Regions from separate parts of the Streptococcus sp. NPS 308 genome, predicted to be linked through region 3. Evidence: predicted binding sites of a transcription regulator. Region 3 holds the regulator's gene; each other region holds the start of a gene.
The links. Region 3 encodes NrdR, which represses ribonucleotide reductase genes. Its sites were predicted from a motif close to ACACNATATATNGTGT; they were not measured.

Region 1 (10,551 bases), 590 kb from region 3:
AGCTTTCACATTGGTTAGCACCGACTTCTCCACCGTCGTCTGTAAAGGTACGAACGTAGTAAATTGACTTGATTCCCTTGTTAAAGGCATAGTTACGAAGGATTGACAAGTCACGTGTCGTTTGTTTGTTTTCTTTCTTCCATTCGTAAAGACCTTTTGGAATGTCACTACGCATGAAGAGAGTGAGTGAAAGCCCTTGGTCCACGTGCTCTGTTGCAGCAGCGTAAACATCAATCACCTTACGCATATCCATATCGTAAGCAGAAGTGTAGTAAGGGATAGTATCTGTTGACAAACCTGCAGCTGGGTAGTAGATCTTACCGATTTTCTTCTCTTGGCGTTCTTCAATACGTTGTGTAATCGGGTGGATAGAAGCAGAAACATCGTTGATGTAGCTGATAGAACCATTTGGCGCTACAGCAAGGCGGTTTTGGTGATAAAGACCATCTGCTTGAACCTTTTCGCGAAGTTCAGCCCAATCAGCAGCACTTGGAATAAAGACATCTTTAAAGAGTTCTTTAACACGGTCTGATTTTGGAACAAATTCACCAGTTACATACTTGTCGAAGTAGCTTCCGTTGGCATAATCTGATTTTTCAAAGTTGTGGAAGGTGATACCACGTTCGCGGGCGATATTATTTGATTCCACCAAGGTCCAGTAGTTCATAAGCATAAAGTAGATGCTTGTAAATTCAACTGACTCAGGAGATCCGTATTCGATGAGTTGTTGGGCAAGGTAGCTATGAAGCCCCATGGCACCAAGACCAAAGGTGTGAGCCAAACTGTTTCCGTGGTCGATAGTAGGGACAGCTACGATGTGTGAACTATCTGTAACGAAAGTCAAAGCACGAACCATCGCACGGATAGAACGACCAAAGTCAGGTGAGGTCATCATGTTGACCACGTTAGTTGATCCAAGGTTACATGAAACGTCTGTTCCCATTTGAAGGAATTCTTGAGCATCGTTGATCAAGCTTGGTTCTTGAACTTGAAGAATCTCAGAACACAAGTTACTCATGATAATCTTTCCATCAACAGGATTTGCACGGTTAGCTGTATCAATGTTGACGACATAAGGGTAACCAGATTCTTGTTGCAATTTAGAGATTTCAGTTTCCAAATCACGCGCCTTGATTTTTGTCTTGCGGATTTTTGGATTTGCTACTAATTCATCATATTTTTCAGTGATATCGATATAGTTGAATGGCACACCATACTCAAGCTCTACAGAGTAAGGGCTGAAGAGGTACATTTCTTCATTTTTACGAGCCAATTCGTAGAATTTATCTGGTACCACAACTCCAAGTGAGAGGGTCTTCACACGAACTTTTTCATCGGCATTTTCTTTCTTGGTTGAAAGGAAGGCGATGATATCTGGATGAAAGACGTTGAGGTAGACTACACCAGCCCCTTGACGTTGACCCAATTGGTTGGAGTAAGAGAAACTGTCCTCGAAGAGTTTCATAACTGGAACGACACCAGAAGCAGCTCCTTCATAACCTTTGATAGGTGCACCCGCTTCGCGAAGGTTGCTGAGGGTAATTCCCACACCACCACCGATACGAGAAAGCTGGAGGGCAGAGTTGATGGAACGTCCGATAGAGTTCATGTCATCCGTTACTTGAATCAAGAAGCAAGATACCAACTCCCCACGGCGAGCACGACCAGCGTTCAAGAAGGAAGGAGTAGCAGGTTGGTAGCGTTGATGGATGATTTCATTGGCAATATCAATCGCAACAGCTTCATCACCATCAGCAAAATAAAGTGCGTTAAAGAAGACACGGTCTTCCATGCTTTCAAGATAGTATTCCCCATCGTTAGTCTTCAAGGCATATTGATTGTAAAACTTATAGGCAGCCATGAAAGACTTGAATTGGAAGTTTTGATCTTTAATAAATTGAGACAATTCTTCCAAGAATTCTGGGCGGTATTTCTTGATAAATGCTGTTTCAATGTAGTTGTGTTCAATGAGGTAGTTGATTTTATCAGTGATTGAATCAAAAACCATAGTGTTTGGAACTACATTTTCTTTAAAGAAGGCATCCAAGGCTTCTTTATCTTTATGAAGCATGATTTGTCCATTAACAGGACGGTTGATTTCGTTATTGAGACGGAAGTAGGTCACGTCCTCAAGATGTTTTAATCCCATAAAATTTCCCTTATCTAATTACAAAAGAAAGGCTTCTAAGTTAGCCCTAGAAGCAGTTTCTTCTGGATGATGTACTAAGATTATGCTAACTGTTTTAGTTTTCCTGGTTGGAAACCTGAAAAAACTTCAGTTGGTGTTTGGATAATAGGAGCTGCGCTGAAACCGAGCTCTTTAACTTGATCGATGTACTCAGGTTGCTCGTCAAGATTAATCTCACGATAAGCCACATTGTTGCTGTCCAAGAAACGCTTGGTCATCTTACATTGGACACAGTTGTTTTTAGAATAAACGGTTACCATTTTCGTAACTCCTCTTTCAAAATTGATTACTTTCTTAGTATATCAGAAAAAAAAACTTTGTCAAACTTTTTAAACTAAATCTTGTGCTAAAAAGTTACAGTTTCAAAAACAAAGCACAAGATATAGTGTTTTGTCAGAGTGTAAAATTGGGTTTTCATTGAACTATCAAAGTTTATCAAAACAAAAAAACTATATACTGTATATTGGTAAGACAAATAGAAGATTTTCAGCAAGTTATCAGAAAGGAAATAGAAGAAAGTCCATAAAACACTTGAAAAATTATCTAGAAGGTGATATAATACAGTCTTGTAAGGGTTATCACATATAACTCAAAAAAGAAATAACTAAAGGAGAGTCAAACTATGGCTTCTAAAGATTTCCACGTAGTGGCAGAAACAGGTATTCACGCACGTCCAGCAACATTGTTGGTTCAAACAGCTAGCAAATTTGCTTCAGATATCACTCTTGAATACAAAGGTAAATCAGTAAACCTTAAATCTATCATGGGTGTTATGAGTCTTGGTGTTGGCCAAGGTGCTGACGTTACAATTTCAGCTGAAGGTGCAGATGCTGACGACGCAATCGCTGCTATCACTGAAACTATGGAAAAAGAAGGATTGGCATAAGGAAAATGACAGAAATGCTTAAAGGAATCGCAGCATCAGACGGTGTTGCAGTTGCAAAAGCATATCTACTCGTTCAACCGGATTTGTCATTTGAGACTGTTACAGTCGAAGATACAAACGCAGAAGAAGCTCGCCTTGATGCTGCTCTAAAAGCATCACAAGACGAGCTTTCTGTTATTCGTGAGAAAGCAGTAGGTACGCTCGGTGAAGAAGCTGCTCAAGTATTTGACGCTCACTTAATGGTCCTTGCTGACCCAGAAATGATCAGCCAAATCAAGGAAACAATCCGTGCTAAGAAAGTGAATGCAGAAGCAGGTCTGAAAGAAGTTACAGACATGTTTATCACTATCTTTGAAGGTATGGAAGACAACCCATACATGCAAGAACGTGCGGCGGATATCCGCGACGTGACAAAACGTGTATTGGCAAACCTTCTTGGTAAAAAATTGCCAAACCCAGCTTCTATTAATGAAGAAGTGATTGTCATTGCACATGACTTGACTCCTTCTGATACAGCTCAATTGGACAAAAACTTTGTAAAAGCTTTTGTAACCAACATTGGTGGGCGTACAAGCCACTCAGCTATCATGGCACGTACACTTGAAATTGCAGCAGTATTGGGTACAAACAACATCACTGAAATCGTAAAAGACGGTGACATCCTTGCCGTTAACGGTATCACTGGTGAGGTTATTATCAACCCAACTGATGAGCAAGCGGCTGAATTCAAGGCTGCTGGTGAAGCTTATGCTCAACAGAAAGCTGAATGGGCTCTCTTGAAAGATGCTAAAACAGTAACTGCTGATGGCAAACACTTTGAATTGGCTGCCAACATCGGTACTCCAAAAGACGTTGAAGGTGTCAATGACAACGGTGCTGAAGCTGTTGGTCTTTACCGTACAGAGTTCTTGTACATGGATTCTCAAGACTTCCCAACAGAAGATGAGCAGTACGAAGCTTACAAGGCTGTACTTGAAGGAATGAACGGTAAACCTGTTGTCGTTCGTACAATGGATATCGGTGGAGATAAGGAACTCCCTTACTTCGATATGCCTCACGAAATGAACCCATTCCTTGGATTCCGTGCCCTTCGTATCTCTATCTCTGAGACTGGAGATGCTATGTTCCGCACACAAATCCGTGCCCTTCTTCGTGCGTCTGTTCACGGTCAATTGCGTATCATGTTCCCAATGGTTGCGCTCTTGAAAGAATTCCGTGCAGCGAAAGCAGTCTTTGACGAAGAAAAAGCAAACCTTCTTGCTGAAGGTGTTGCAGTTGCGGATGATATCCAAGTTGGTATCATGATCGAGATTCCTGCAGCAGCTATGCTTGCAGACCAATTTGCCAAAGAAGTTGACTTCTTCTCAATTGGTACGAACGACTTGATCCAATACACAATGGCAGCAGACCGTATGAACGAGCAAGTTTCATACCTTTACCAACCATACAACCCATCAATCCTACGCTTGATCAACAATGTGATCAAAGCAGCTCACGCTGAAGGGAAATGGGCTGGTATGTGTGGTGAGATGGCTGGTGACCAACAAGCTGTTCCACTTCTTGTCGGAATGGGCTTGGATGAGTTCTCTATGTCAGCAACATCTGTACTTCGTACACGTAGCTTGATGAAGAAACTTGACACAGCTAAGATGGAAGAGTACGCAAACCGTGCCCTTACAGAATGCTCAACAATGGAAGAAGTTCTTGAACTTCAAAAAGAATACGTTAATTTTGATTAATCGAAAAGTCCCTGCAACTCAGTTGCAGGGGTTTTTTTGATATTTTTTAAAGAAATATCAAGGAAAACTGCTTTATATGAAGCCTTTCGAAGACAAAGTAGTGGGGCAGAATAAAAAAATACTTAACCGGTTCATAAAATCCTTGACAAGTTGCAAATTTAGGAGTAAACTATTAACCAGTTAAGTAATAGAGAGGAGTTTCTGCAGTTTAGAAATGAATTGCAACTAGAAATATCAAAAAGAAAGAGAGTTTCGATGAAAGTTAATAAGAAATACCTTGCTGGTTCTGCGGCAGCTTTGATTTTAAGTGTTTGTTCTTACGAGTTGGGACTTTATCAAGCCAGAACGGTTAAGGAAAATAATCGTGTTTCCTATATAGATGGAAAACAAGCGACGCAAAAAACGGAGAATTTGACTCCTGATGAAGTTAGCAAGCGTGAAGGAATCAATGCGGAGCAAATCGTCATCAAGATAACAGACCAAGGCTATGTCACTTCACATGGAGACCACTATCATTATTACAATGGGAAGGTCCCTTATGATGCGATTTTTAGTGAAGAGTTGCTGATGAAGGATCCAAACTATAAGCTAAAAGATGAGGATATTGTCAATGAGGTTAAGGGTGGATATGTTATCAAGGTAGATGGAAAATACTATGTCTACCTTAAGGATGCTGCCCATGCGGATAATGTTCGTACGAAAGCAGAAATCAATCGACAAAAACAAGAGCATAGTCAACATCGTGAAGGTGGGACTCCAAGAAACGATGGTGCTGTAGCTCTGGCACGTTCGCAAGGGCGTTATACCACAGATGATGGTTACATCTTTAATGCATCTGATATTATAGAGGATACTGGTGATGCTTATATCGTTCCTCATGGCGATCATTACCATTACATTCCTAAGAGTGAGTTATCAGCCAGCGAATTGGCTGCTGCAGAAGCCTTCCTATCTGGTCGGGGCAATCTGTCAAGTTCAAGAACCTATCGCCGACAAAATAGCGATAACACTCCAAGAATAAACTGGGTACCTTCTGTAAGCAATCCAGGAACTACAAATACTAATACAAGTAACAACAGCAATACTAACAGTCAAGCAAGTCAAAGTGATGACATTGATAGTCTTTTGAAACAGCTCTACAAACTGCCTTTGAGCCAACGACACGTAGAATCTGATGGCCTTGTTTTCGACCCGGCGCAAATCACAAGTCGAACCGCCAGAGGTGTAGCTGTCCCTCATGGTAACCATTACCACTTTATTCCTTATGAACAAATGTCTGAATTGGAAGAACGAATCGCTCGCATCATCCCGCTTCGCTATCGTTCGAACCACTGGGTGCCGGATTCAAGACCAGAACAACCAAGTCCACAACCGACTCCGGAACCTAGTCCAAGCCCGCAACCTGCACCAAATCCTCAACCAGCTCCAAGCAATCCAATTGACGGAAAATTGGTTAAACAGGCGATTCGAAAAGTAGCTGATGGCTATGTATTTGAGGAGAATGGAATCTCACGTTATACTCCTGCCAAGGAACTTTCAGCAGAAACAGCAGCAGCCATTGATAGCAAACTGGCCGAGCAAGAAAGTTTAACTCATAAGCTCGGAGCTAAGAAAACCAACCTCCCATCTGGTAATCGAGAGTTTTACAATAAGGCTTATGATTTGCTAGCAAGAGTTCATCAAGACTTACTTGATAATAAAGGACGCCAAGCTGATTTTGACGCTTTAGATAAACTCTTGGAACGTCTCAATGATGTCTCAAGCGATAAAGTCAAGTTAGTTGATGATATTCTTACCTTCCTAGCACCGATTCGTCATCCAGAACGTTTAGGAAAACCGAATGCGCAAATAGCTTATACAGATGATGAGATTCAAGTAGCCAAGTTGGCAGGCAAGTATACAACAGAAGATGGTTATATCTTTGATCCCCGTGATATCACAAGTGATGAGGGGGATGCCTATGTAACTCCACATATGACCCATAGTCATTGGATTAAGAAAGATAGTTTGTCTGAAGCTGAAAGAGCGGCAGCCCAGGCTTATGCTAAAGAGAAAGGTTTAACGCCTCCTTCGACAGACCATCAGAATTCAGGAAATACGGAGGCTAAAGGAGCAGAAGCTATCTACAACCGCGTGAAAGCAGCTAAGAAGGTGCCACTTGATCGTATGCCTTACAATCTCCAACATACTGTGGAAGTCAAAAACGGAAGCTTGATTATTCCTCATTATGACCATTACCATAACATCAAATTTGAGTGGTTTGACGAAGGTCTTTATGAGGCTCCTAAGGGCTATACTCTAGAGGACCTCTTTGCGACTGTGAAGTACTATGTTGAACATCCAAACGAACGTCCACATTCAGATAGTGGATGGGGTAATGCAAGTGACCATGTTCAAAGAAACCAAAATGGTCAAGCTGATAACAATCATACGGAAAAACCATCAGTAGAGAAACCTCGGACAGAAAAACCTGAGGAAGAAAAACCTCGCGAAGAGAAACCTCAGAGTGAGAAACCAGAGTCTCCAAAACCAACTGAGGAGCCAGAAAAAGAATCGCCAGAGGAATCAGAAGAACCTCAGGTTGAAACTGAAAAGGTTGAAGAAAAACTGAGAGAGGCTGAAGATTTACTTGGAAAAATCCAGGATCCAATTATCAAGTCTAATGCCAAAGAAACTCTCACGGGATTAAAGAATAACTTGCTATTTGGCGCCCAAGACAACAATACTATTATGGCAGAAGCTGAAAAATTATTGGCTTTGTTAAGGGAGAGTAAGTAGTCGTAGCAACATTTTCTAACTCCTAAAAACAGGATAGGAGAGCTAGAAAAGATAAAATCGAAAAATGAGAGCAGAATGTGAGTTCTAGTTCTCATTTTTTTCATGAAAATGTGCAAAATAACTTGACATATAATGTAAATAAAGATAAACTATTTACTAGTTAATTAAATGGTTAAATACTAGTTAAGGAGTAATGATGAAAAAAAGAACGATCCTATTATTGATGGCCAGTTTGTTGGCTCTTGTCTTAGGAGCATGTAGTCAAAAAGAAAAACAAGAAGCAAAAGGGATGAAGATTGTAACAAGTTTTTATCCAGTCTATGCCATGGTCAAAGAGGTATCAGGTGACTTGAATGATGTTCGGATGATTCAGTCAAGTAGTGGAATTCACTCATATGAACCTTCAGCGAATGACATTGCTGCTATTTATGACGCGGATGTATTTGTCTACCACTCGCATACACTGGAGTCTTGGGCGGGAAGTCTGGATCCAAATTTGAAAAAATCAAAAGTTAAAGTTTTAGAAGCGTCTGAAGGGATGACCTTGGAACGTGTACCAGGTTTAGAAGATGTAGAAGCTGGTGATGGGATTGATGAAAAAACACTTTACGACCCTCACACTTGGTTAGATCCTGAAAAAGCAGGCGAAGAAGCGCAGATTATTGCGGATAAACTTTCGGAGATTGACAGTGCTAATAAGGAAACGTATCAAAAGAATGCTAAAAACTTTATTACTAAAGCCCAAGAATTGACTAAGAAGTACCAGCCTATTTTTGAAAAAGCAAGTCAAAAGACTTTTGTTACGCAACACACAGCCTTTTCTTACCTGGCTAAACGCTTTGGTTTGAAACAACTTGGTATAGCAGGAATTTCCCCTGAACAAGAGCCGAGTCCGAGACAGTTGACAGAAATCCAAGAATTTGTCAAAACCTATAAGGTTAAAACCATCTTTACTGAGAGCAATGCCTCTTCTAAAGTTGCTGAAACCTTGATCAAATCAACAGGGGTTAGTCTGAAAACACTGAATCCTTTGGAAGCAGACCCCGAAAATGACAAAACTTACTTAGAAAATCTAGAAGAAAATATGAAAGTTCTTGCAGAAGAATTAAAATGAGGAGATGATGAAAATGAAGAAAAAGTATCTTGTGGCGGGATCGGCTTTAGTCCTTTCCCTAAGTCTTTGCATCTATGCACTGAACCAACACCAGGTAGAAGGAAACAAAGATAATAACCGTGTGTCTTATGTTGATGGGAAACAAGACTCTCAAAAAACAGAGACTCAGACACCAGATCAAGTTAGCAAAAAGGAAGATATTCAGGCAGAACAAATTGTCGTGAAAATTACCGATCAAGGTTATGTGACTTCACACGGTGATCATTTCCATTATTACAATGGAAAAGTTCCTTTTGATGCGATTTTCAGTGAAGAACTTTTGATGAAAGATGCGAACTATCAACTCAAAGACGCTGATATTGTCAACGAAATCAAAGGTGGTTACATTATCAAGGTGGATGGTAAGTATTATGTTTACCTTAAGGATGCGGCACATGCAGATAACGTTCGTACGAAGGACGAAATTGAACGCCAAAAACAAGGTCATACTCACGATGCGCCAACTTCTAACAGTGCTGTGACACTTGCACGATCACAAGGACGCTATACTACCGATGATGGGTACATCTTTAATCCATCTGATATTATAGAAGATACTGGTGATGCTTATATCGTTCCTCACGGTGGACATTACCACTACATTCCAAAGAGTTCCTTGTCTGCTAGCGAATTAGCAGCTGCTCAAGCTTATTTAGCTGGCAAAAATACGCAACCGAGCCAGTTAAGCTATTCTTCAGCAGATAGTGACAATAACACGCAATCTGTAGCAAAAGGCTCAACTAGTAAGCCAGCAAATAAAGCTGAAAATCTCCAAAGTCTTTTGAAAGAACTCTATGATTCGCCTAGTGACCAACGTTACAGTGAATCAGACGGTCTGGTTTTTGACCCTGCTAAGATTATCAGCCGTACGCCAAATGGAGTTGCGATTCCGCATGGCGATCATTATCACTTTATTCCTTACAGCAAACTCTCTCCTTTAGAAGAAAAGATTGCCAGAATGGTGCCTATCGGTGGAACTGGTTCTACGGTCTCTACAAATGAAAAACCTCATGAAGTAGCGTCTAGTCTAGGAAGTCTTCCAAGTAATCCATCTATATTGAATAATGCTTCTTCAACGTTAAATAAGGAAATTCCTTCAACATCTGATGGTTATATCTTTAATCCTAAAGATATTGTCGAAGAAACTGCTACAGCTTATATTGTAAGACATGGTGATCATTTCCATTACATTCCTAAGTCGAATCAAATTGGACAACCGACTCTTCCAAATAATGGTCTAACAACACCTTCGCCATCTCTTCCAATCAATCCAGGAACTTCACATAAGGAGTATGAAGAAGGTGGACATGGCTTTGATGCCAATCGTATTATTGCTGAAGATGAAGCAGGATTTATCATGAGTCACGGAGACCACAATCATTACTTCTTCAAGAAGGATTTGACTGCTGATCAAATCAAGACAGCGCAAGACCACTTGAAAGGGGCAAATACAGCAACACCAAATCCAACTCATGATGACGATCACGATGAAGATCATCATGGACACCATCATGATGAAGACCATGATCACGGTTTTGATGCTAATCGTGTCATCAGTGAGGATGAACAAGGCTTTGTCATGAGTCATGGTGACCACAATCATTACTTCTTCAAGAAGGATTTGACAGCAGAGCAAATTAAGGCTGCTAAGGATCATTTGAAAACACATCATGATGCAGAGCCTGTAAAACCTCTTGCTAAAACGGTAGAGTCTTTCTCAAGAGATGCTAGCGATGAAGAAAAGATTGCTTATATTTCTAAAACATACGGAGTTCCACTTGAAGCGATTAGAATTTCAAACGGATTC
Region 2 (10,551 bases), 1.3 Mb from region 3:
TATTCTAAGGAAAGAGGGTGTTAGAATGGGATTTACTGAAGAAACTGTACGGTTTAAATTGGATGATTCCAATAAGAAAGAAATTAGCGAAACGTTGACAGACGTCTATGCTTCTTTGAACGACAAAGGCTACAATCCGATTAACCAGATCGTCGGTTATGTATTGAGTGGTGACCCTGCCTACGTTCCTCGTTATAACAATGCACGAAATCAAATCCGTAAGTATGAGCGTGATGAAATTGTTGAAGAATTGGTACGCTACTACCTTAAAGGACAAGGAGTCGATCTATAATCTATGAGAATTATGGGATTGGACGTCGGTTCAAAAACAGTGGGTGTTGCCATTAGCGATCCCCTAGGCTTCACTGCTCAAGGACTTGAAATCATCCAGATTAATGAGGATCAGGGCCAGTTTGGTTTTGACCGGATCAAGGAATTGATTGACAGCTATAAGGTGGAGCGCTTTGTAGTGGGTCTGCCCAAAAACATGAACAATACCAGTGGACCGCGGGTAGAAGCTAGTCAAGCCTACGGAGCAAAATTAGAAGAACTCTTTGGTTTACCAGTAGACTATCAAGATGAGCGTCTGACGACTGTCGCTGCGGAACGTATGCTGATTGAGCAAGCAGATATCAGTCGCAACAAGCGCAAGAAAGTTATTGATAAGTTGGCTGCTCAGCTGATTTTGCAAAATTATTTAGATAGAAAATTTTAAGACAGAGGAGAAACTATGTCACACGATCACAACCATGACCACGAAGAACGTGAATTGATTACACTAGTAGATGAGCAAGGAAATGAAACCTTGTTTGAAATCCTTTTGACCATTGATGGAAAAGAAGAATTTGGTAAGAACTATGTTCTGCTTGTACCAGTTAACGCAGAAGAAGACGAAGACGGGCAAGTTGAAATCCAAGCCTACTCATTCACTGAAAATGAAGATGGAACAGAAGGCGAATTGCAACCAATTCCAGAAGACTCAGAAGACGAATGGAACATGATTGAAGAAGTCTTTAACAGCTTTATGGAGGAGTAAAAACGTTCGGGGAACGTTTTTACCCCAGTTCCTTAAAATAAGAGAGAACTGGTATGTTCAGTGAACATTTTTACCCTTACGCTAAAAATAAAGACCGTAAGTAAGTCTGGGAGACTGTATCAGCCCTGCTTCTAGAAATAAGAAAAAGCAGGAACGTTCGGGAAACGTTTTTAGCCCAATTCCTGAAAATAAGAGAGAGCTGGTAAGTCCGGGGAACGTTTTTAGACTACGTTGAAATTTATAGTAGCTAGTGATTAGCTAACCAGGTAAGAGGTCGGGATTCTAGTCCCGGCCTCGCTTTTTATTTGCAGTAATACTTTGATGTGTAGTTGATTGGATTGTTGTTAAGGAGACATGTATGTTTGAAGTAGAAGAATGGCTTCATAGTCGGATTGGTTTAAACTTTAGATCTGGACTTGGACGAATGCAACGAGCTGTGGATTTGCTGGGGAATCCTGAGAAGACTTATCCTATTATCCACGTAACAGGGACTAACGGTAAAGGGTCAACTATTGCCTTTATGAGGGAGTTGTTTGCAACTCATGGTAATAAAGTTGGTACTTTTACCTCTCCTCATATCATCAGCATCCATGATCGAATCTGTATTAATGGACAGCCGATCGCAGAGGAAGACTTTGTTCGTATAGCTAACCAAGTCAAGGAGATGGAGAAAATTCTCTTAGAAACACATGATCAATTGTCTTTCTTTGAGTTGTTGACCTTGATTGCCTTGCTTTACTTTAAAGAGCAGGGAGTGGATCTAGTCCTGCTAGAGGTGGGGATTGGTGGTTTGCTTGACACGACTAATGTCGTAACAGGAGAGATTGCAGTTATTACTTCCATTGGACTAGATCATCAGGAGACCTTGGGTGACAGTCTGAAGGAAATAGCCGAGCAGAAAGCTGGTATTTTCAAGGCTGGCAAGAAGGCGGTCATTGCTAAGCTCGCTCCAGAAGCTAAACTTGTCTGTCAAAATACAGCGAGAGAGTTAGCTGTTGAACTTTATCAAGCTGGGGGAGACTTCACCTTGAATGCTGGGGATTTTTCAAGTAGTCTAGCTAGTTTTTCACAACTTGAAATCAGTTTGGAAGGTGCTTATCAGCAAGAAAATGCCGCCTTGGCTTTAGAAACTTTTCTTCTGTTTATGGCGTCAGGAGGTGAAAGGGTCGAAGAAGAGTTTGTCAGACGGGCTTTGAAGGAGACACATTGGGCAGGTCGATTGGAACGAATTCGTCCGCAAATCTACCTAGATGGGGCTCACAATCTGCCAGCCTTGACTCGTCTGGTCGAGTTTATCCAGGGGAAAATCCAGCAAGGTTACCAGGTTCGCATCCTTTTTGGAGCTCTTAAACGCAAGGATTATCAGGGGATGTTAGGCTATCTAACGGAGCAGTTGCCTCAGGTGGAACTTAAGGTAACAGGCTTTGACTACCAAGGCTCTCTGGATGAAAAGGATGTGGCGGGTTACGATTTGATTCCTTCCTATGGGGACTTTATCAGAGAATTTGAAGAACAGGCCAATGATCAGGACTTGCTTTTCGTGACGGGATCCCTCTACTTTATCTCGGAAGTCCGAGCAAGTTTGGTAGGAAGCGACGAGATTAGTTGACCTTATAGGTTTATGTTGCTATACTGTAGGTAGGAGGTATATCTGGAAACGATTCCAGCAAAACATTGGCACAAAAGAAAGGAAATCGCTATGAAAACGAAAACATTCACACTTTCTATTGCTTCCCTAGCAATTCTTAGTCTTTTAGCAGCTTGTGGACCTAAGGCACAAGCCCCTACCCAGCAATCTGCTCAGCAATCATCTTCTCAACAAGAATCATCTTCTAGCGCTGCGACAAGTGCTAGTCAACCACAGGCGTCCTCAAGTCAGGACACTACTGTAGCTCAACCTACGAATATCGATGGTACCTATACTGGAAAAGATGAGAATGACCAAATCACTCTTGTTGTAACAGGTAAAACTGGTACATGGACTGAGGTCGAGCCAGATGGAGATAAGGAAATCAAGCAAGTCAGCTTTGAGCCAGAAAATCAACGTGTCATTATCGGTGATGATGTCAAAATTTACACGGTTAATGGTAATCAATTGATTATCGATGATATGGACCGAGAGGCATCTGACCGAGTGGTATTAACAAAATAGGATCTCAAATCTAAATAGAAGTTTGGAATTAAGGTTTCAGCTTTACCTTCTACAACTTCAATAGTAACTGTCATAGGATTTGTGCGATATTGAAAAATATAAATAATATTGGAAAGAACTATCATTATGGTAGTTCTTTTTAAGCCTCTTAATACCCTAGTTAAAAATATAAAAAGGGATAGCACGTCATATAATGAAGGAGTAGTTTAAGAATCTTGCAGTTCTTGGAATAGTTTGAATAGAAAAAGGTAAAAGGTTGCTATCTACCCCTGAACTGAGGTATACTAGTAGAAACAATAGTTTATCAAGCAGTTAAGGAGAATGTTAGAAAAGAAAGGGGATGTATGACAGCTAGAAAAATGCAGCTACTCATGTCCAAATATGGTTTTAGTATTACCATCATGTTGGCAGAGTTGTTTATCGTCTTTGGTTTATTTCTCTATCTAGGGCAAATGGCTCCAATTGTCTGGATTATCCTAGTCATTTTAGTGAGCTTAGCGACTATTGTATCGATTGTTAATCGATCTATGAATCCTGAGAGTAAGGTAACATGGCTGTTAGTAGCCTTTGTACCAGTGTTTGGACCCTTGCTCTATATCATGTTTGGAGAACGCCGTTTATCTAAAAAAGAAATGAAGCAGCTAAAGCAGCTCCAATCAATGGTTGATCGAGAGGACAATAGCAGAGCTCTCCGTTTGGAGTTAAAAGAGCAGGACAAGTCAGCTTACGGAGTTATCAAATCACTCCTCAGTATGGATACGAATGCCGATGTCTATGATCGAACGGATACACATTTTTTTGCCTCTGGTGAAAGTATGTGGCATCAGATGCTAGAGGATCTCAAGAAAGCTGAGAAGTTTATCTTTCTCGAATACTATATCATCGAAGAAGGTTTGATGTGGAATAGTATTTTGGAGATTTTGGAAGAAAAGGCAGCTCAAGGAGTAGAAGTGAAGCTTCTCTATGATGATATTGGTTGTATGGCAACCTTGCCTGGAGATTATACCATCCAGCTTCGTGGCCGAGGGATTGAAGCCCACAAATTTAATAAGGTGATTCCACGTTTGACCGTTGCTTATAACAACCGTGATCACCGTAAAATCATGATTATCGATGGGCAGATTGCCTATACAGGTGGTGTCAATCTAGCAGACGAGTATATCAACCATATCGAACGCTTTGGTTACTGGAAGGATAGTGGTATTCGGCTGGATGGTCCAGCAGTAAAGGCTTTTACCAGACTCTTTTTATCCACCTGGTATATCAATCGTGGAGAAATTAGTGACTTTGACCAATACCATCTTGAAAATCAACCTAGAGACGGGATGGGGATCTGTATTCCCTATAGTAGTGGACCAAAGCCCATTTACCAATCCCAGGTTGGGAAAACGGTCTATCAAAACCTTATCAACCAAGCTACAGACTATGTCTATATCACTACACCCTATCTGATTGCGGACTATGATCTCACCGAAAGTATCAAAAATGCAGCATTGAGAGGGGTAGATGTGCGAATTGTGACGCCTTGTATCCCAGATAAGAAGGTCATCCAATTGGTTACTCGCGGAGCCTATCCTGATTTGCTATCTGCGGGAGTACGCATTTATGAGTACAGTCCCGGCTTTCTTCATAGCAAGCAAATGCTGGTCGATGGAGAAGCAGCAACAGTTGGAACCATCAATTTTGACTATCGTAGCTTGCTCCACCACTATGAAAATGGCGTTTTGCTTTATAGAACACAATCTATTTTAGACATTGAGAGGGACTTCGAAGAGATTTTTAAAGTTTCTCAAGAAATCTATCCCCACACTATCAAAACCAGCTGGTATCAAAGCCTAATCAAGGAAATTGTCCAGTTGTTTGCACCTATGCTCTAACTATCGACCAAGATCTAGCCCAAGGCTGGGTCTTTTTTGTCTTCTTACGAATAGATAAGTAAAGGAGAAAACCATGCTTAATCTAGAAGATGATGATTTTATCAGAGAGTATAGTAATAGTCGATTTCATCGTTTTCGTGAAATCGAACGCTTTGCGTTATTGGATAAGAAATTTAGCAAATATCAATCCCAAGCTGACATTCCTGTAAGATTTTGATATACTAAAACAGATAAACTTAGAGGAGAAATTGAATGAACGTATACGGGAAAATAGATGAGAAACAAGAAGAATCTCATTACCAAGACTGGTCAGTGCCAGAAAAACGAGAAGGAGCTCCCATTCCCTTTTTTAGTATTTTGCTTTGGAGTTTAGTAGCCACAGCCATTTCGGTTGCCCTGCCTTTTATTTTTGGTTTAATCAGTCCGCAACAAAGTCAGGATCTTTATACCGGTTGGGCCTTGCATCAAAATGGTCAAATGTATACAGATTATTTTGGGACGGAGGGATTGCTCTATTATGTGCTAACCTACCTTTTTCAAGGCAGTGTTTTGATTGCTTTGGTTGAGTGGTTGGCCTTGTTTGGAGCAGGTGTTTTTCTTTTTAAGGCTGCGGATACTCTTGTCGGTCAAGAAAAGGAAGCGAAGCGAGTTGTCTTTATTCTATACTTGCTTGTAGCGGGCCTCGCTTTTGGTGGCGGTTATGCTCTCTTGCTAGCCCTACCTTTCCTATTTTATTCATTGAGTATCGTTACAAATTATCTCGCTTTTCCAAAGGATGACAAAGGATTTGTACGAGTGGGTATGAGCCTTGCACTTGCTTTCTTCCTTGCGCCAATCCCAACCGCCTTGTTTGCGGCTGTACTGGCCTTGGGAATTATCGGCTTTAATCTAGGCAAAGGTCACTTTGTTCATGGTCTATATCAGTTTTTTGCGTCAGCCCTAGGATTTTCACTCTTATTCTATCCTTTAGGCTACTATACAGTGTGGACAGGTAGTTTTGGGGATGCCATTAGCCAGACCTTGTATCCGGTAAATACTCTTAGCCTCTTTTCGAACTCGCATTTGCTTGAAAATGCAGCCTTCTATGGCTTGCTTGCTATTGGATTAGGTTCCCTTGGCTTGCTCTTTACAGGTTTGTTCCAGTCAAAACCAGCCAAGCAATATGCCTTATCGATTGCTGCTAGCTTGGGATTCTTGGTTTCTTTGGGAATCTTGATTCTCTCCAAAGAACCTATCAACGGTACTCGTCTTGTGGTGCTAATTCCTTTCTTGGTCTTGCTCCTTCTGACAGGAATCAAGGAAGATGTTTCTGAGGGAGGGAGTCGTCGTAGAAGAAGACGTGAGAAACAAACTTCTTTCCTTAAAGGAAATTTCTATCTACCACTGATTGCCCTTGCCTATCTCATTGTTCTTCCTATTGTGAGTCGCTACCTTTCACACCCAGTGACTTATCAGGAGAGAGAACGTCTTGCTAGTATGGTCAAACAGCAAACGAGTTCTGAGGATCGTGTCTATGCTTGGGATGATCGTCCTGATTTCTACCGTGCAAGTGAACGCTTGGCGCCGACTTCTCTATCAACTCCAACACTTTATACTGCAAGCGATGAAAATAAAACCAAACTGATGAATGACCTGAAAGAAAATCAACCGAAGATGATTGTGGTCAATCAAAAAGTTGCCTTGTGGTCAGATGTAGAGAGCTGGCTCAGTGAAAACTATGAGCTTGTTCAGACAGATACTAGCGAGTTTAAACTTTATAAATCAAAATAACAAAAATCAATATCTTGTGTAATTTTAAAAATTTTAGGATTTTTAACACAAGATATTGATTTTTATTTTTAGAGTGGTATAATACTGAATATAAACAATTCAACAATATTTTAGAAAAGAGCATGGATATGATTGTATTAGAAGAAAAGCTTGCAACCGTTCCCACCTTGTTCGTTGAAAAACGAGATGGTAGGCGTGTGGTGTTTGATGTAGACAAGATTGACAAGGCTCTCCACAAGGCGGCGGAAAAGGTTATGGACGTTACGCCTCTAGTAGAAAAACGCCTAAATGGTCTAGTTGAAAGAATCGTGACTGAAATTCACAGCCGCTTCCCTCAAGGTGTCAAGATTTACGAAATTCAAAATGTCGTAGAACATGAACTCCTTGAAGCCAAAGAATATGCCTTGGCTGAGGAGTATATCACTTATCGGACACAAAGGGATTTTGAGCGCTCAAAAGCGACAGATATCAACTTTAGTATCCATAAACTTCTCAATAAAGATCAAGCAGTTGTCAATGAAAATGCCAATAAAGACAGCGATGTCTTCAACACCCAGCGTGATTTGACAGCAGGGATTGTTGGGAAGTCGATCGGGCTACAAATGCTTCCTAAGCACGTAGCTAATGCTCACCAAAAAGGGGATATCCACTATCATGACTTGGACTACAGCCCCTACACTCCGATGACCAACTGCTGTTTGATTGATTTTAAAGGCATGCTGGAAAATGGTTTTAAGATTGGAAATGCAGAGGTAGAGAGTCCCAAGTCTATCCAGACTGCGACAGCTCAGATTTCACAAATCATCGCCAATGTTGCTTCTAGTCAGTACGGGGGCTGTTCAGCTGACCGTATCGATGAAGTCTTGGCGCCTTATGCGGAGAAGAATTATCAAAAGCACCTCAAGGATGCGGAAGAGTGGGTCTTGCCTGACAAACGGGAAGATTACGCTTGGAAGAAAACCCAAAAAGACATCTACGATGCCATGCAATCTCTCGAGTATGAAATCAACACCCTCTTCACTTCAAATGGACAAACACCTTTTACTTCACTCGGTTTTGGTCTAGGAACTAGTCGTTTTGAGCGGGAAATTCAAAAAGCTATCTTGACCATTCGTATCAAGGGACTTGGTTCAGAACACCGTACAGCTATCTTCCCTAAACTCATCTTTACGCTAAAAAGAGGACTCAACTTAGAGGAAGGTTCACCTAACTACGACATCAAACAGTTGGCTCTTGAGTGTGCAACCAAGCGGATGTACCCAGATGTCTTGTCCTATGATAAGATTATCGAACTGACTGGCTCTTTCAAGGTTCCTATGGGATGCCGTTCTTTCCTCCAAGGCTGGAAAGATGAAAATGGTGTTGAGGTCAATTCAGGTCGGATGAATCTAGGTGTTGTGACAGTCAATTTACCTCGTATCGCCCTCGAGTCTGAAGGGGATCTGAATAAGTTTTGGGAAATCTTCAATGAACGTATGAACATCGCAGAAGATGCTTTGGTTTACCGTGTTGAACGTACCAAGGAAGCAACACCAGCGAATGCCCCTATCCTTTATCAGTACGGAGCCTTTGGCCGCCGTCTTGGAAAAGAAGAAAGTGTTGACCAACTCTTTAAGAATCGCCGTGCAACAGTTTCGCTGGGCTACATCGGTTTGTACGAAGTGGCGACGGTCTTCTTTGGAAACAGCTGGGAAAGCAATCTTGAAGCCAAGGAATTCACACTGGATATCATTCGCGATATGAAACGTCGTGTGGAAGAGTGGTCTGACCAATATGGTTACCATTTCTCTATCTACTCCACACCGTCTGAAAGTCTGACAGACCGCTTCTGTCGCTTGGATACAGAGAAGTTCGGCTCTATTCCGGACATCACGGACAAGGAATACTACACCAACTCGTTCCACTACGATGTTCGTAAAAATCCAACACCGTTTGAAAAATTAGACTTTGAGAAAGTTTACCCAGAAGCAGGTGCGTCAGGTGGTTTCATCCATTATTGTGAGTATCCAGTTCTTCAACAAAATCCTAAAGCCTTGGAAGCTGTTTGGGACTATGCCTATGACCGTGTCGGCTATCTAGGGACCAATACTCCGATTGATCGTTGCTACAAGTGTGACTTTGAAGGGGATTTTGAACCAACTGAGCGAGGCTTTGCTTGTCCCAACTGTGGCAATAGCGACCCTAAAACAGTAGATGTGGTCAAACGTACGTGTGGTTATCTGGGAAATCCTCAAGCGCGTCCGATGGTTAATGGACGCCACAAGGAAATCGCTGCGCGTGTCAAACACATGAACGGTTCAACTATTAAAACAGCCGGACATGAAGTAACAAATTAGAAGGAAACGCAATGGGGAAATACCAATTAGACGATAAGGGACGCGCACAAGTGACCCGTTATCACGAGAAACACTCGAAAGGTGGGACAGGTAAAAAAGAACGCTTGCTCAACCTCAGAGAACAGTTTTTAAACAAGAGCAAGAAAAAATAAAAGTGAGAGTCTGCTCTCACTTTTCTCTTAGGTGGGATGGGAATATGGAACTACGCAGACCGATATTGGCAGATAAAGAAACAGTTTTAGAGATGATGGCAGAGTTTGAACAGACTCAATCAGCCCACGATGGCGGGTTTTGGAACGCCAACAATTTTGTTTATGAAGAGTGGTTAAAAAACAATCAAGATCATGAAATGGGGATTAATTTGCCTGAAGGGTGGGTGCCTGATATTCAGTTAGTCGCTTTTTCGATAGATGGTCAAGCTGTAGGATTTCTCAATATCCGCTTGTGTCTCAATGACTTCTTATTGGAAGAAGGTGGACATATTGGCTACTCCATCCGCCCCTCTGAAAGAGGTAAGGGTTATGCGAAAGAATCCCTCCGACAAGGTCTACAAGTTGCTAAGGGAAAGAATATTAAACGAGCTTTAGTGACTTGTAGCACAGAAAATCCAGCAAGCCGAGCTGTTATCTTAGCTAATGGTGGGGTGTTTGAGGATGTTCGCAATGGTGTAGAACGTTACTGGATAGATTTGGAGTAAAAGGATGACATGGAATACACCAAAACCAGGTGAATGGAAAAGTGAGGAACTTAGTAAAGGGCGGATCATTGATTATAAGGCCTTTAACTTTGTCGATGGAGAAGGTGTGCGCAACTCTCTCTATGTATCAGGTTGCATGTTTCACTGCGAGGGGTGCTATAATGTTGCGACTTGGTCTTTCAACGCAGGCATTCCCTATACGCCAGAATTAGAAGAACAGATTATGACAGACCTTGCCCAACCCTATGTTCAAGGTTTGACCTTGCTAGGAGGAGAACCATTTCTCAATACAGGTATCCTCTTGCCGCTCGTTAAGCGCATTCGAAAGGAATTGCCAGACAAAGACATCTGGTCCTGGACGGGCTACACTTGGGAAGAAATGATGCTGGAGACTCCAGATAAACTGGAACTCTTATCATTGATTGACATCCTTGTCGATGGACGGTATGATAAAAGCAAACGCAATCTTATGCTCCAGTTTCGAGGTTCGTCCAATCAACGGATTATCGATGTGCAAAAATCCCTCAAAAGTGGGCAAGTGGTGATTTGGGACAAGCTTAATGACGGAAAAGAAAGCTATGAGCAGGTGAAGAGAGAATGAAGAAAAAAGACCTGATAGAACAACTGGTTTCAGAGATCGAAACGGGAAGAATTAGGACGCTGGGGATCTACGGTCATGGGGC
Region 3 (10,551 bases):
GTATGAAGACTTGCTCCCTTTTCAGCTCGGTTCAAGTCACCGACAAAGAGCAAAAAGGCAGCTGACTGGCGAATGGCTTCCTGAGGAACCAATTCATATAAGGCATCTTTCTTCTCTTGACTACGTACAAGAATCACAGAGTAGGATTGGAAATTTTTCCAAGATGACGCCATTTGAGCAGCAGTCAAAATCTCGTCCAAGTCCGCTTGAGGAATTTCTTGCTCCTTAAAGCGACGAACTGAAGTATGGGCTTTCATCAGTTTAATGGTTTCTGTCATCGGCGATTTTCTCCTTCTAGTCTGGTTTCCTCAGCTAAATAACGGATTCGTTCCATGACCCGTCTAGCTTCCCAAGTCTCGTCATTTCCATTCTTTCCTTTGGAAAAATGTTTTTCCAAATCTTGGAAATTAAAGTTGGAAGTAAAGAAGGTCGGCAAATCTTCCTGCATACGATACTGGAGAATAACTTGGAGAATCTCATCACGCACCCAAGGTGTTGACTGCTCTGCACCAATATCATCCAAGACCAAGACTTCTGCTAGCTTGATGTCATCCACCAAGGTCTTCACAGATCCTTCACCGATGGCATTTTTCACATCAATGACAAAGCTTGGATAGTGGAGAATAGTTGTTGAGGCCCCACGTTTTTCAGATAGGTCATGAGCTAAGGCTGCCATCATGAAACTCTTACCAACACCAAAATCTCCGTAAAGATAGAGGCCTTTTCGGATGCTTGGATAAAGGTCAACAAAGGCATAGAGTCTCTCAAAAATCGGCAAACGGCCTAGATCATCTAGGTCAATCTGAGCCAATTTCGCTTTCTTAAGGCTTGCTGGTAGATTGATCAACTTGAGACGATTTTTGATTGCCGCCTCTTTTTCTGCCGCGATTAGTTCTGGTGTTTCTTCATAAGACACATCCGCATAACCGTGATTCATAACCAAGATAGGCTTATAGCCACGCGCTATATAGTCCGCATCCCCACGAAGAAACTTATCCCGTTCTGTGATATATTGGTTGAACTTGGAGATGCTACGATTTAACTCCTCTTGGCTGAGGGATTCTTTCTGGATAAAAGCTGCTACATCTGGGTCTTTCATAATCTGCTGGACTAGGTCCTGATACTGAAAACGACTTGTCTGACGTTTGATTACATCACCAACACTTTCCATCTAGTCTCCTCCTTCTTCTAATCGGGCTAACATTTCTTGTTTTTTGCGTTCTAGTTCCAGACGAGTTTCCTCACTGGTTTGATTCTTGTATTCTGGATTACTCCACTTAGGAACATTTGTCTTAGTTGAGCTGACCTTGTTTTTCTGTTCTTCTTGCCCTTTTTGCCGACGCTCTCGAATCCGAAGCACAGCTTCCTCTGCTGTTCGAATCTTGTGATAAGCGTAGTCATTTGCGACCTTCATGGCGTATTTTTCATTGACATTGGCCGAATCAACCTTGTTAAAGGTTAGAAGCAAGATGATATTGATGACTTCATCCAACAAGCTTAAAGACGCCATCTGGTGAAGGAGTTCTCTTTCACTTTGGGTGATGTTCCCCTTACGCGTTTGCTTGATTTCCGCTAAAAAGTGCAGGGGAGTTTTATTTTTGGCTTCCCTGATAATGGTCATTTCTTTGGGGCTAAAGTCAGAAGATGCTGGTTTTTGTGCTATCTTTTCACGCATGCGTTTGACTGAAATAACCTGAGCTACTGCTGTCGCCTTGGCTAATTGATAAGTTTCAAACCAGGTCCATTTTTTTTCATCTGCGATGGCAAACAATTCCAAAACATCCGTCTGCTCGTCTTTAAAACGCAAACCATCTCGAGCCATCAGGCGCTGGAAATGTTCCAAATCAAAATCATTTTTTAACTTGCTTTTAGACTCGCTTGGAGTCACTTCGTCAGTCAGGGTTGGAAAGACTTGACTCAAAGAAACAGAGAGTGCTTCTCCCTCACTTGGAGCCTGCTTCATGGAAGCGACTGCAGTATCCCCAATCTTTTTCTCTAATAATCTACTATAGACAGAATGGCTTAGAAATTCTTGACTGGAGAGGGGAGAATGGAGCTGCAATTCATAGTTCTCCCCCTTCTGATAAAGGGTCAACAGATCTAAGGCAGATAAGACTTTAAAGGATTGGAGCAAGGTCGGCATGCCGAAGTTTAAGTGATTGAGGATATGGGAAAAGAGGTGTTCTTTTTGCCCACCATCCCAAAAGGTAATGGCATATAGATAGAGGCTCAGCGCCTCCTGACCGATAATCGGGAGGTAGCACTGCACCAGAGAAGAGGTATCTTGCGACACCCGATTATTCTTTAGAAAAGAAAAACGGTCATTTGGTTTCATCTATTTTTCCTTTTTCTTCTTAGAGGACTGGGTGATTTGCTGGAGCAGACTCTCCAACTCACTTACATCCTTAAAGCTACGGTAAACACTGGCAAAACGAACATAGGTAATCTCATCCAGCTCTGCCAATTCTTCCATGACTAAAGACCCAATATATTCACTTTGGATCTCATTCTCACTGCGACTACGGAGTTTTTGTTCGATGCGATTGACCACCATGCCGATTTCGTCACTTGAAACAGGGCGTTTCTGGGCTGAGCGAATAATCCCATTAAAGATTTTATCTCTCGAAAACTGCTCACGTGTACCGTCTTTTTTGACGACGACCAGCGTTCTTTCTTCTACTCGTTCATAGGTTGTAAAACGATGCTGACACTCATCGCACTCACGTCTTCGGCGGATGGTATTTCCTTCTTCGGCTTGTCGACTATCAACAACACTTGACTTTGTAGCCCCACATTTTGGACAACGCATGCATTTCCCTCCTTGTCGTTTTCTTTTCATTATACCATTTTTTGAGCAATTCCCAAAACAATTCTTATTTTTACTTGACAAGTTTTTTGTTTTATTGTATTATTTGATTAGAACAAGAAAGACAAAGAAAGGAGACTATGATGTCCTGGTCATTTGATAATACAAAACCGATTTATTTACAGATTATGGAAAAAATCAAACTACAGATTGTTTCCCATGAACTGGAACCCAACCAACAGCTCCCTACCGTGAGAGAACTGGCGAGCCAGGCTGGGGTCAATCCTAATACCATTCAGCGCGCCTTATCTGACCTTGAACGTGAAGGATTTGTATACAGCAAGCGAACAACTGGTCGTTTTGTCACCGAGGATTTGGACCTCATCGTTCAGTCCCGCAAACAACTTTCCGAGGAGCAACTGCAACACTTCGTCTCTTGCATGCTCCAATTTGGCTACCAAAAAGAAGAACTGCCAAATGTATTAAGTGATTATATCAAAGGAGTTTAAGACTATGACACTACTAGCACTTGAGAATGTATCAAAATCTTATGGAGCAACTGCGGCACTTGACAATATCTCACTAGAGATCTCAGCCGGAAAGATTGTCGGACTCCTTGGACCAAACGGATCCGGGAAAACAACCTTAATCAAACTGATCAATGGCCTCCTTCAGCCCGATAAAGGACGTGTCCTCATTAACGGACAGGATCCAAGTCCAGCCACCAAGGCGATTGTCTCTTATCTGCCTGACACAACTTATCTCAATGAAGAGATGAAGGTTAAGGATGCTCTAACCTATTTTAAAACCTTCTATCAAGATTTCAATCTCGAAAGAGCCCAACACCTGTTAGCTGATCTTGGCATTGATGAGAACAACCGCCTCAAGAAACTATCAAAAGGGAACAAGGAAAAAGTTCAACTCATCCTGGTTATGAGCCGCGAAGCTCGTCTTTATGTCCTCGATGAACCGATCGGTGGAGTGGATCCAGCTGCCCGTGATTATATCCTCAATACCATCATCAACAACTACTCACCAACCTCTACGGTGCTGATTTCAACCCACTTGATTTCAGATATTGAGCCAATCTTGGATGAGATTATCTTCCTCAAAGACGGAAAAGTCGCCCGACAAGGAAATGTTGATGATATTCGTTACGAGTCAGGTGAATCCATTGACCAGCTCTTCCGTCAAGAGTTCAAGGCTTAGTTAAAGGAGATTATTATGTTTTGGAATTTAGTTCGCTATGAATTTAAAAATATCAATAAATGGTATCTTGCACTCTACGGTGCTGTACTTGCAATTTCAGTTTTGATTGGAATTTTTATTAGCAGTCTTAGCCCTAGTTACAACCCTGATAATACAGGCTATCTCATTTTCTTTTTGATTTTAGTCTTCGGAGGACTCAGTGTCACTCTTTGGATTGCAACAATCTTTTTAATCATCCGAAGATTTAAGGGTAGTGTTTATGACCGCCAAGGTTACTTGACCTTGACTTTGCCTGTCTCCGAGCACCAAATCATCATCGCAAAACTTTTAGGTGGTCTTGTCTGGTCCATCTTAAGCTATATCGTCTTTATCTTGAGTATATTGATTATCTTCTTCTTAACACCAATAGAAAAAGACTTCACTGCTCTCTATAACTTCATTTCCCCTTACCTCAGCTACGGCTGGCTGTATGCCCTATCACTATTTGTCAGTTCTATCGCATGGATTTTATCCATTTACCTCTCCATCTCTATTGGGCAACTCTTTAACGAGTATCGAACAGCAATGGGAATTTTAGCCTATATCGTCATTTCCATCGTTATTGGTTATATCACTTTCTTCTTAAGAGTTGACAATGACTTTAACGTGATGGCTGGTACAGAAATCTTACGCGATCTCTTTTTATCGGCTATCTACTATCTCGGAACCTACTATATCTTAAAAAACAAGGTTAATTTGCAATAAAAAATGCCCAGCTAGAAAGCTGGGTTTTTCTTTAACTCAATATCAAACTGGCTACGATGGGGCTTACAAAGACGTAGAGAATACCGGTGACACCGATAGCCAAGCCACCCATAGCTCCTGCTACAGAACCGTATCGAAAAGCCGTACCCGTTCCGACAGCATGACCTGTTCCACCAAGGGAAAGTCCCACCGCAACTGGATCATCAATTTTCAACCACTTCAAAAGGGTTGGTCCGATAACACTGGTCAAAATCCCAGTCGCCACTACGACGACCAAGGTCACAGTCGTCAAACCTTGCAATTTTTCTGTGATCCCCACTGCCATGGCGGTTGTCACTGACTTGGGAAAGAGAGAAATAGCTAGGAAGAAGTCCATGCCAAATATTTTCGCAACTAAGGCTGTAAAACTAGTATTGACAACTACTGCTAACAGACTACCAAAGAGAATACTCCGTGCATGGTGCTTCATCAGGTGAAAACTCTTGTAAAGCGGAATCCCTAGAGCCACGGTCGATGGGACTATCAAGTTGTTCAGATAAACCCCACCTTGGTAATAATCTTGATAAGAAATACCCGTCGCCTTAAGGAAAATAATGATAAAAATAGCCGACAACAGCAAGGGTGTTGTCAATGGATGGGGAAAACGTCTGTAAATCAACATCCCTACTAGATAAGCTAGGATAGATAATGCAATTCCAAATAGGGGATTGGAAACAAATTCACTCATTTGGCGTCTCCTTTCTCATAATCTCCCTCAAACCGTCGTTTGATGAACTGAACCACTAGGGCTATAAGGATAATATTGATAACAGCTGCAAAAAAGACAATCAAAACGATAGGCAAGAGGTAAGGGGCAATCACATCAAACTTTTCCATGATTCCCACTGCTGGTGGCAAAAAGAGAATGGTCATATTGGCCAGCAAGAAATTCCCGACCATATTGACATGCCTGATCCGTAACCACTTGAACTGTAGGGCTAGAAAGAGAAGCAGCAACCCGATAATACTGCCTGGGATGGGCAGATGAAAGAAACTAGAGATTCCCTCACCGATCAATGAAATCACAAAGAGAATCATTAATTGAACATATAATTTCATCCTAAACTCCACGAAATAGACTTCTTGCATACCAGTTTACTCTTTTTTCAGAAAATTTCAAGGAAATATTGGAATTCTTCTTGCTTGCAAGGATTAGATAAAAGTAGTATAATCATTGCATGCGCAATCATCTTGTGTTACAAAGATAATCAGTAATGACTTTGTGATTTTTACTTTGAAAAGAAAGGAGAAAACAATGACCTACTTAGAAAAATGGTTTGACTACAACCGTCGTCAAAAGGAAATGGAAGCCATGTTAGAAGAAACCATCGCCCAACAGAGTGAACAAAGGTTGACCTTAAAAGAGTTTTACCTACTCTACTATCTGGATCTAGCTGATGAAAAATCCTTACGACAGATTGACCTGCCAGATAAACTCCATCTTAGTCCGAGCGCTGTTTCTCGAATGGTGGCCCGACTAGAAGAGAAAAACTGCGGTTTGCTTAGTCGCCGGTGTTGCGATCAGGATAGACGGGCTAGCTTTATCTGCCTGACTGACGAGGGACAGACAACTCTAGCTTACCTGCAAAAGGCTGTCGAAGAAAGACTGGAGACGAGTCTTGATTTCATTTCGTAATCAGATTTTTTAAAAAAAGGTTGCGTGCGCAATCATTTTTCTTGACATTCCTCTTTCCAAGGAGTAAAATAAAGTCAAGATCGAACAAAGGAGTTTTATATGATCGAAATTACCTACCTAGATGCCAGCAAGCAAAAGAGAACCATGACTTTCGAGTCATACCAAGACTTTGAACGTTCTCAACAAGCCTGCCTTATAGGTGTCGCGGATTACTACACTGTCCAAAAATTAACCTACAATGGTCATGATTTGGACTACCATGGGACTTATGGAGATGTCTTCTTCTATCTCATGAAACAAGATTTAAGCCAATATAACTAAAAAAGGAGAAATACAATGGCAAAAGCAATTACAGATGCAACATTTGAACAAGAAACAAAAGACGGTTTGGTCTTGGTAGACTTCTGGGCAACTTGGTGTGGTCCATGTCGTATGCAAGGTCCAATCTTGGACAAATTGTCTGAAGAACTTTCAGAAGATGTCTTGAAAATCGTTAAAATGGACGTTGATGAAAATCCAAACACAGCTCGTGCTTTTGGAATCATGTCTATCCCAACCCTTCTCTTCAAGAAAGATGGCCAAGTTGTGAAACAGGTTGCAGGTGTTCACACAGCAGAACAAATCAAAGCCATCGTTGCTGAATTGAGCTAATCACGAAACACTCCCATTCAAAAAGGGAGTGCTTTTTTGTTTGCATAGAAAAAGCCCTGTTCCTCAAACTGAGAACAGGACTCTTTTTTCGTTTCTTATTCTTCTGTTCCAAGGCAGTTTTTCGCAACAAGAGCTGCAAGAACACCACCAACGATTGGAGCAAGGATGAAAATCCAAACTTGTTGAAGGGCTGCGCCACCTACCAATACAGCAGGAGCCAAGCTACGAGCTGGGTTTACTGAAAGTCCAGTGATGTTCAAGCCAGCTAGAATCAAAGCTGTCAATGACAAACCGATTACCAAACCAGCAATCGCACCATTTCCTTTGCTTGCTGATGTTACAGTCATGATAACCAAGACAAACAAGAAAGTTGCGATGACTTCAAACAAGAAACCACCAAAGACAGTGACACCGTTTGCCAAGGCATTTTCACCAAGACTAGCAGTTGACATGCCTGAGTTAGACAAGAGGAAGAATACTGCCGCTGACGCAAGGAAAGCTCCAACTACTTGTCCAAGGATGTAGTTTACAAGTTCTGAAGATGACAAACGTTTGTTTACAAACATAGCGATCGAAACAGCTGGGTTCAAGTGAGCACCTGAAACAGTTCCGATTGAGAAAGCTGCGACTACAATTGCCAAACCAAAGGCAAAAGCAATTCCAAGGTGTCCAAGACCTTCAACACCATTCCCAAAAACAACAGCTCCTGTTCCGATGAACACAAGCATAAATGTACCGATTAATTCAGCAACAAATTTTTTCATGATAAGTCTCCTTTTTTCAAACTATGTATTAGTCTATCAGAAGGAGGAAAGGGTTTCAAGAAATTTGATTGGAAAGTTCATACACGTTGCAATATTGTTTTCAAATTTTGTATATTTTTAATGTATTACAATTAGTTGTAAATCTCTATATTTGATGGTTATACTATACTGAATAAAATGAGAGTTTGTATTAATCTTTTTAAATAGCATAGAACTCTCTATTTAATCCATTCCCCATTGTAATTGACATGATATCCATCAGGTGTAGTTGTATTGACTGCTAAGGCACCTGAACCATATGCATAATACCATTTCCCTGAAACAGTGAACCATCCTGTTTGCATAGAGCCTGAGCTATTCAAATAGTACCATGAGCCACTTGATTTGACCCATCCTGTTTGCATATCCCCTGAACCACTGAGATAATACCACGAATTACCTGATTGAATCCATCCAGTCTGCATCCAACCCGAGCGATCAAAATGGTACCATTTCCCATTGATTAGCTCCCATCCATTAGATGTATAGGAACCATTGTTGTGTCTGTACCACCAACGACCAGAAGATTGAATCCAACTTCCTTTTGAAGCAAGTCTTACTTTTAACTTATAGGCTTCAGATACTTTGATGTATTCTTTCTTAGCAGTTTCCTTTTTAACTTTTGCATTTTTTAATTTAGCATTTGCATTTTCAAGTGCTTTTTTTGATTCCTCAAACTTCTGTTTAGCGATAATCAAACTTTTTTTAGCTTCATCGAGTTTTTTTGGAGCATTTTTGAGATTTGTAACATATTGATGTGCTGTATCCAACTCTTTTTTAGCATTTTTAAGTGATTGTTCAGCAGTCTTAACGAATTTTATCTTATCGTTTTTGACTACTTTCAATCGATTTAGTTCAATCTCTTGTTTCAAAAACTCAGTTTTAGCAGCACTCAGCAAAGTTTGTTGTTTACTCAATTCTGCTTGTGCTGATTTCAAAACGTTTAGCTTAGCTTCATTTTGTTTTGTCAAATCCACAAGACGTTTTTTAGATTTGTCTAGTTCTTTTTTATCTTTATCTAAAGTCGTTTTAGCAATGGTAAGGTTATTGTTTAGAGACGATAGTTTTTCATTTGCCACAGTCTCTTCATTTCTTTGTTTTCGATTAAAATTATCTAAAGCTTCTTTCGCTTTAGTATAGGCTGGATTTTTAGGATGTGTGATTTCATTCCAAACATAACGGAAGATTATTTTAGGTAAGAATTTTACTCGTTTCCCATTAAAGTAAAATTCGCTATAATCTGGATTACTATCTTTATTTTCTGCTGTTGCTAAAAAATAACTACTATACCCTTTAGCTCCAGAAGGAAGTATTCCATAAACATCTTTATTCTCACTAATAAATGTTAATACTCCATAATTACCATAGCTTGTTTTTTCGCTAGAGGATGCTCCGACAGCCATCCCTGTCCCAGAAGCTGCTAGCAATGGAATTCTATGACCATAGTTACGTCTATGTGCTTCTTTTGGATCTGATGAGCCATATAACGAGGCATTTCTATAATCATTAAAGTAAGATAAGACCGCTTTATAAGCAAGTTCTTTTTCACTTAACAGGCTCTTTTCTGGAACCGAACCAGCTGTTGCATTTTCAGTCGCATCCTTAAAACCAAAATCTTGATTTTTCAATTTTGTATCATGTGACAATTTATTATTTGCCACCATTTCATCCGCTCTTGCTTTTCCATATCTCAAAGCCTTGTCAGTCACAGCTGGCACTGGAATATCAATACCATTGATTCTACGCAATTCAATTAAGTATTTACGAACTTCTTCAGAAACCTTTTTATAATCAACCACATGAGGATCGCTGACATAATCTTTAGATGAAACAACGATAGTTTCTGTTCTTTCTCCGCTAAAATTCACATCTTCATTTGCAGCAACATAGTATGTCTTCCCATCACTTCCTACGAAAGTTTTTTCCTCAAGTGGAGGAGTCTTGGAATCACTCTCGCTAACAGAATTTGATTGAATCTCGTGAGGGACCGTAACTGTTAAAAACTCATTCCCAGCTGATTTTAAATTCTTTTCAAGAGTAGAACGGTTCTTATTTCCTCTTTCCACAAGTGCTTTTCTTTCTTGTTGAGCTTTTGAGAACTCACTAGTTAAAGAACTCACTTTAGCTTGGTCAGCTTTCACCTTCACATCTAATTTCTCAGTTGCTTGTTGAAGCTCGCGTAGTGTATTCCAATCAAAAGCTTTCTCTGCTACCCTTACTTTGTCTTGTGCCTTTTTTACGTCTGCTGCTCTTTGATCAACCTGAGTTTTTGCCTTATTAACAACTGTTTGTTGGTTCTCGACACTTGTCTGAGCTTGTTTCTCACCTTGTTTTACTTCTGACAATCTTTCTTCTGACTTCCGAAGTGTTGTCTGTTTAGCAACAAGATCCTTTTCAGCATTTTTAATTTTTTCAGTAGTAGCTTGTTCAGCAAATTCTTGAGCTTGTTTTAAAGCGTCATCTGCTTTGTTCTTATTTGTTACAGCAGATGCATACTCTTGTTGCGTTTTATCAACAATCTTCTGAGCATTTTTTTCTTCATCAATTGCTTTGTTTAGTTTGACTTCTGCATTTTTAACGTCCGATTCCGTCACTTCTGCCTTTTTTGTTTCAACTTGAGTAGCATTAACTTTGCTAGATTTCTCGTTTATTAATTCATCTGC

Region 1: nrdH (glutaredoxin-like protein NrdH) is a predicted target of NrdR. The motif match lies at 2,562-2,577, and genes of this name have one in related genera.
Region 2: nrdD (anaerobic ribonucleoside-triphosphate reductase) is a predicted target of NrdR. The motif match lies at 6,881-6,896, and genes of this name have one in related genera.

The regions. Positions count from the first base shown of each region.
Region 1 covers NZ_AP017652.1:1,048,673-1,059,223, reverse strand. Annotated here, with positions in the region: gene nrdE (class 1b ribonucleoside-diphosphate reductase subunit alpha) at 1-2,149, opposite strand, end outside; gene nrdH (glutaredoxin-like protein NrdH) at 2,230-2,448, opposite strand; gene SNAG_RS05510 (phosphocarrier protein HPr) at 2,811-3,074, shown strand; gene ptsP (phosphoenolpyruvate--protein phosphotransferase) at 3,080-4,813, shown strand; gene SNAG_RS05500 (pneumococcal-type histidine triad protein) at 5,069-7,591, shown strand; gene SNAG_RS05495 (metal ABC transporter solute-binding protein, Zn/Mn family) at 7,788-8,705, shown strand; gene SNAG_RS05490 (pneumococcal-type histidine triad protein) at 8,713-10,551, shown strand, end outside.
Region 2 covers NZ_AP017652.1:1,721,772-1,732,322, reverse strand. Annotated here, with positions in the region: gene SNAG_RS08795 (IreB family regulatory phosphoprotein) at 26-292, shown strand; gene ruvX (Holliday junction resolvase RuvX) at 296-715, shown strand; gene SNAG_RS08785 (DUF1292 domain-containing protein) at 731-1,036, shown strand; gene SNAG_RS08775 (bifunctional folylpolyglutamate synthase/dihydrofolate synthase) at 1,395-2,645, shown strand; gene SNAG_RS08770 (SP_0198 family lipoprotein) at 2,736-3,188, shown strand; gene cls (cardiolipin synthase) at 3,533-5,065, shown strand; gene SNAG_RS09835 (hypothetical protein) at 5,139-5,282, shown strand; gene SNAG_RS08760 (damage-inducible protein CinA) at 5,318-6,835, shown strand; gene nrdD (anaerobic ribonucleoside-triphosphate reductase) at 6,964-9,171, shown strand; gene SNAG_RS08750 (hypothetical protein) at 9,183-9,323, shown strand; gene SNAG_RS08745 (GNAT family N-acetyltransferase) at 9,368-9,868, shown strand; gene nrdG (anaerobic ribonucleoside-triphosphate reductase activating protein) at 9,873-10,469, shown strand; gene SNAG_RS08735 (uridine kinase family protein) at 10,466-10,551, shown strand, end outside.
Region 3 covers NZ_AP017652.1:459,890-470,440, reverse strand. Annotated here, with positions in the region: gene SNAG_RS02660 (NADPH-dependent oxidoreductase) at 1-278, opposite strand, end outside; gene dnaI (primosomal protein DnaI) at 275-1,171, opposite strand; gene SNAG_RS02650 (DnaD domain protein) at 1,172-2,335, opposite strand; gene nrdR (transcriptional regulator NrdR) at 2,336-2,809, opposite strand; gene SNAG_RS02640 (GntR family transcriptional regulator) at 2,950-3,315, shown strand; gene SNAG_RS02635 (ABC transporter ATP-binding protein) at 3,320-4,015, shown strand; gene SNAG_RS02630 (hypothetical protein) at 4,031-4,759, shown strand; gene SNAG_RS02625 (LrgB family protein) at 4,791-5,486, opposite strand; gene SNAG_RS02620 (CidA/LrgA family protein) at 5,483-5,857, opposite strand; gene SNAG_RS02615 (MarR family winged helix-turn-helix transcriptional regulator) at 6,054-6,434, shown strand; gene SNAG_RS02610 (DUF4649 family protein) at 6,534-6,755, shown strand; gene trxA (thioredoxin) at 6,771-7,085, shown strand; gene SNAG_RS02600 (MIP/aquaporin family protein) at 7,181-7,849, opposite strand; gene SNAG_RS09950 (hypothetical protein) at 8,068-10,551, opposite strand, start outside.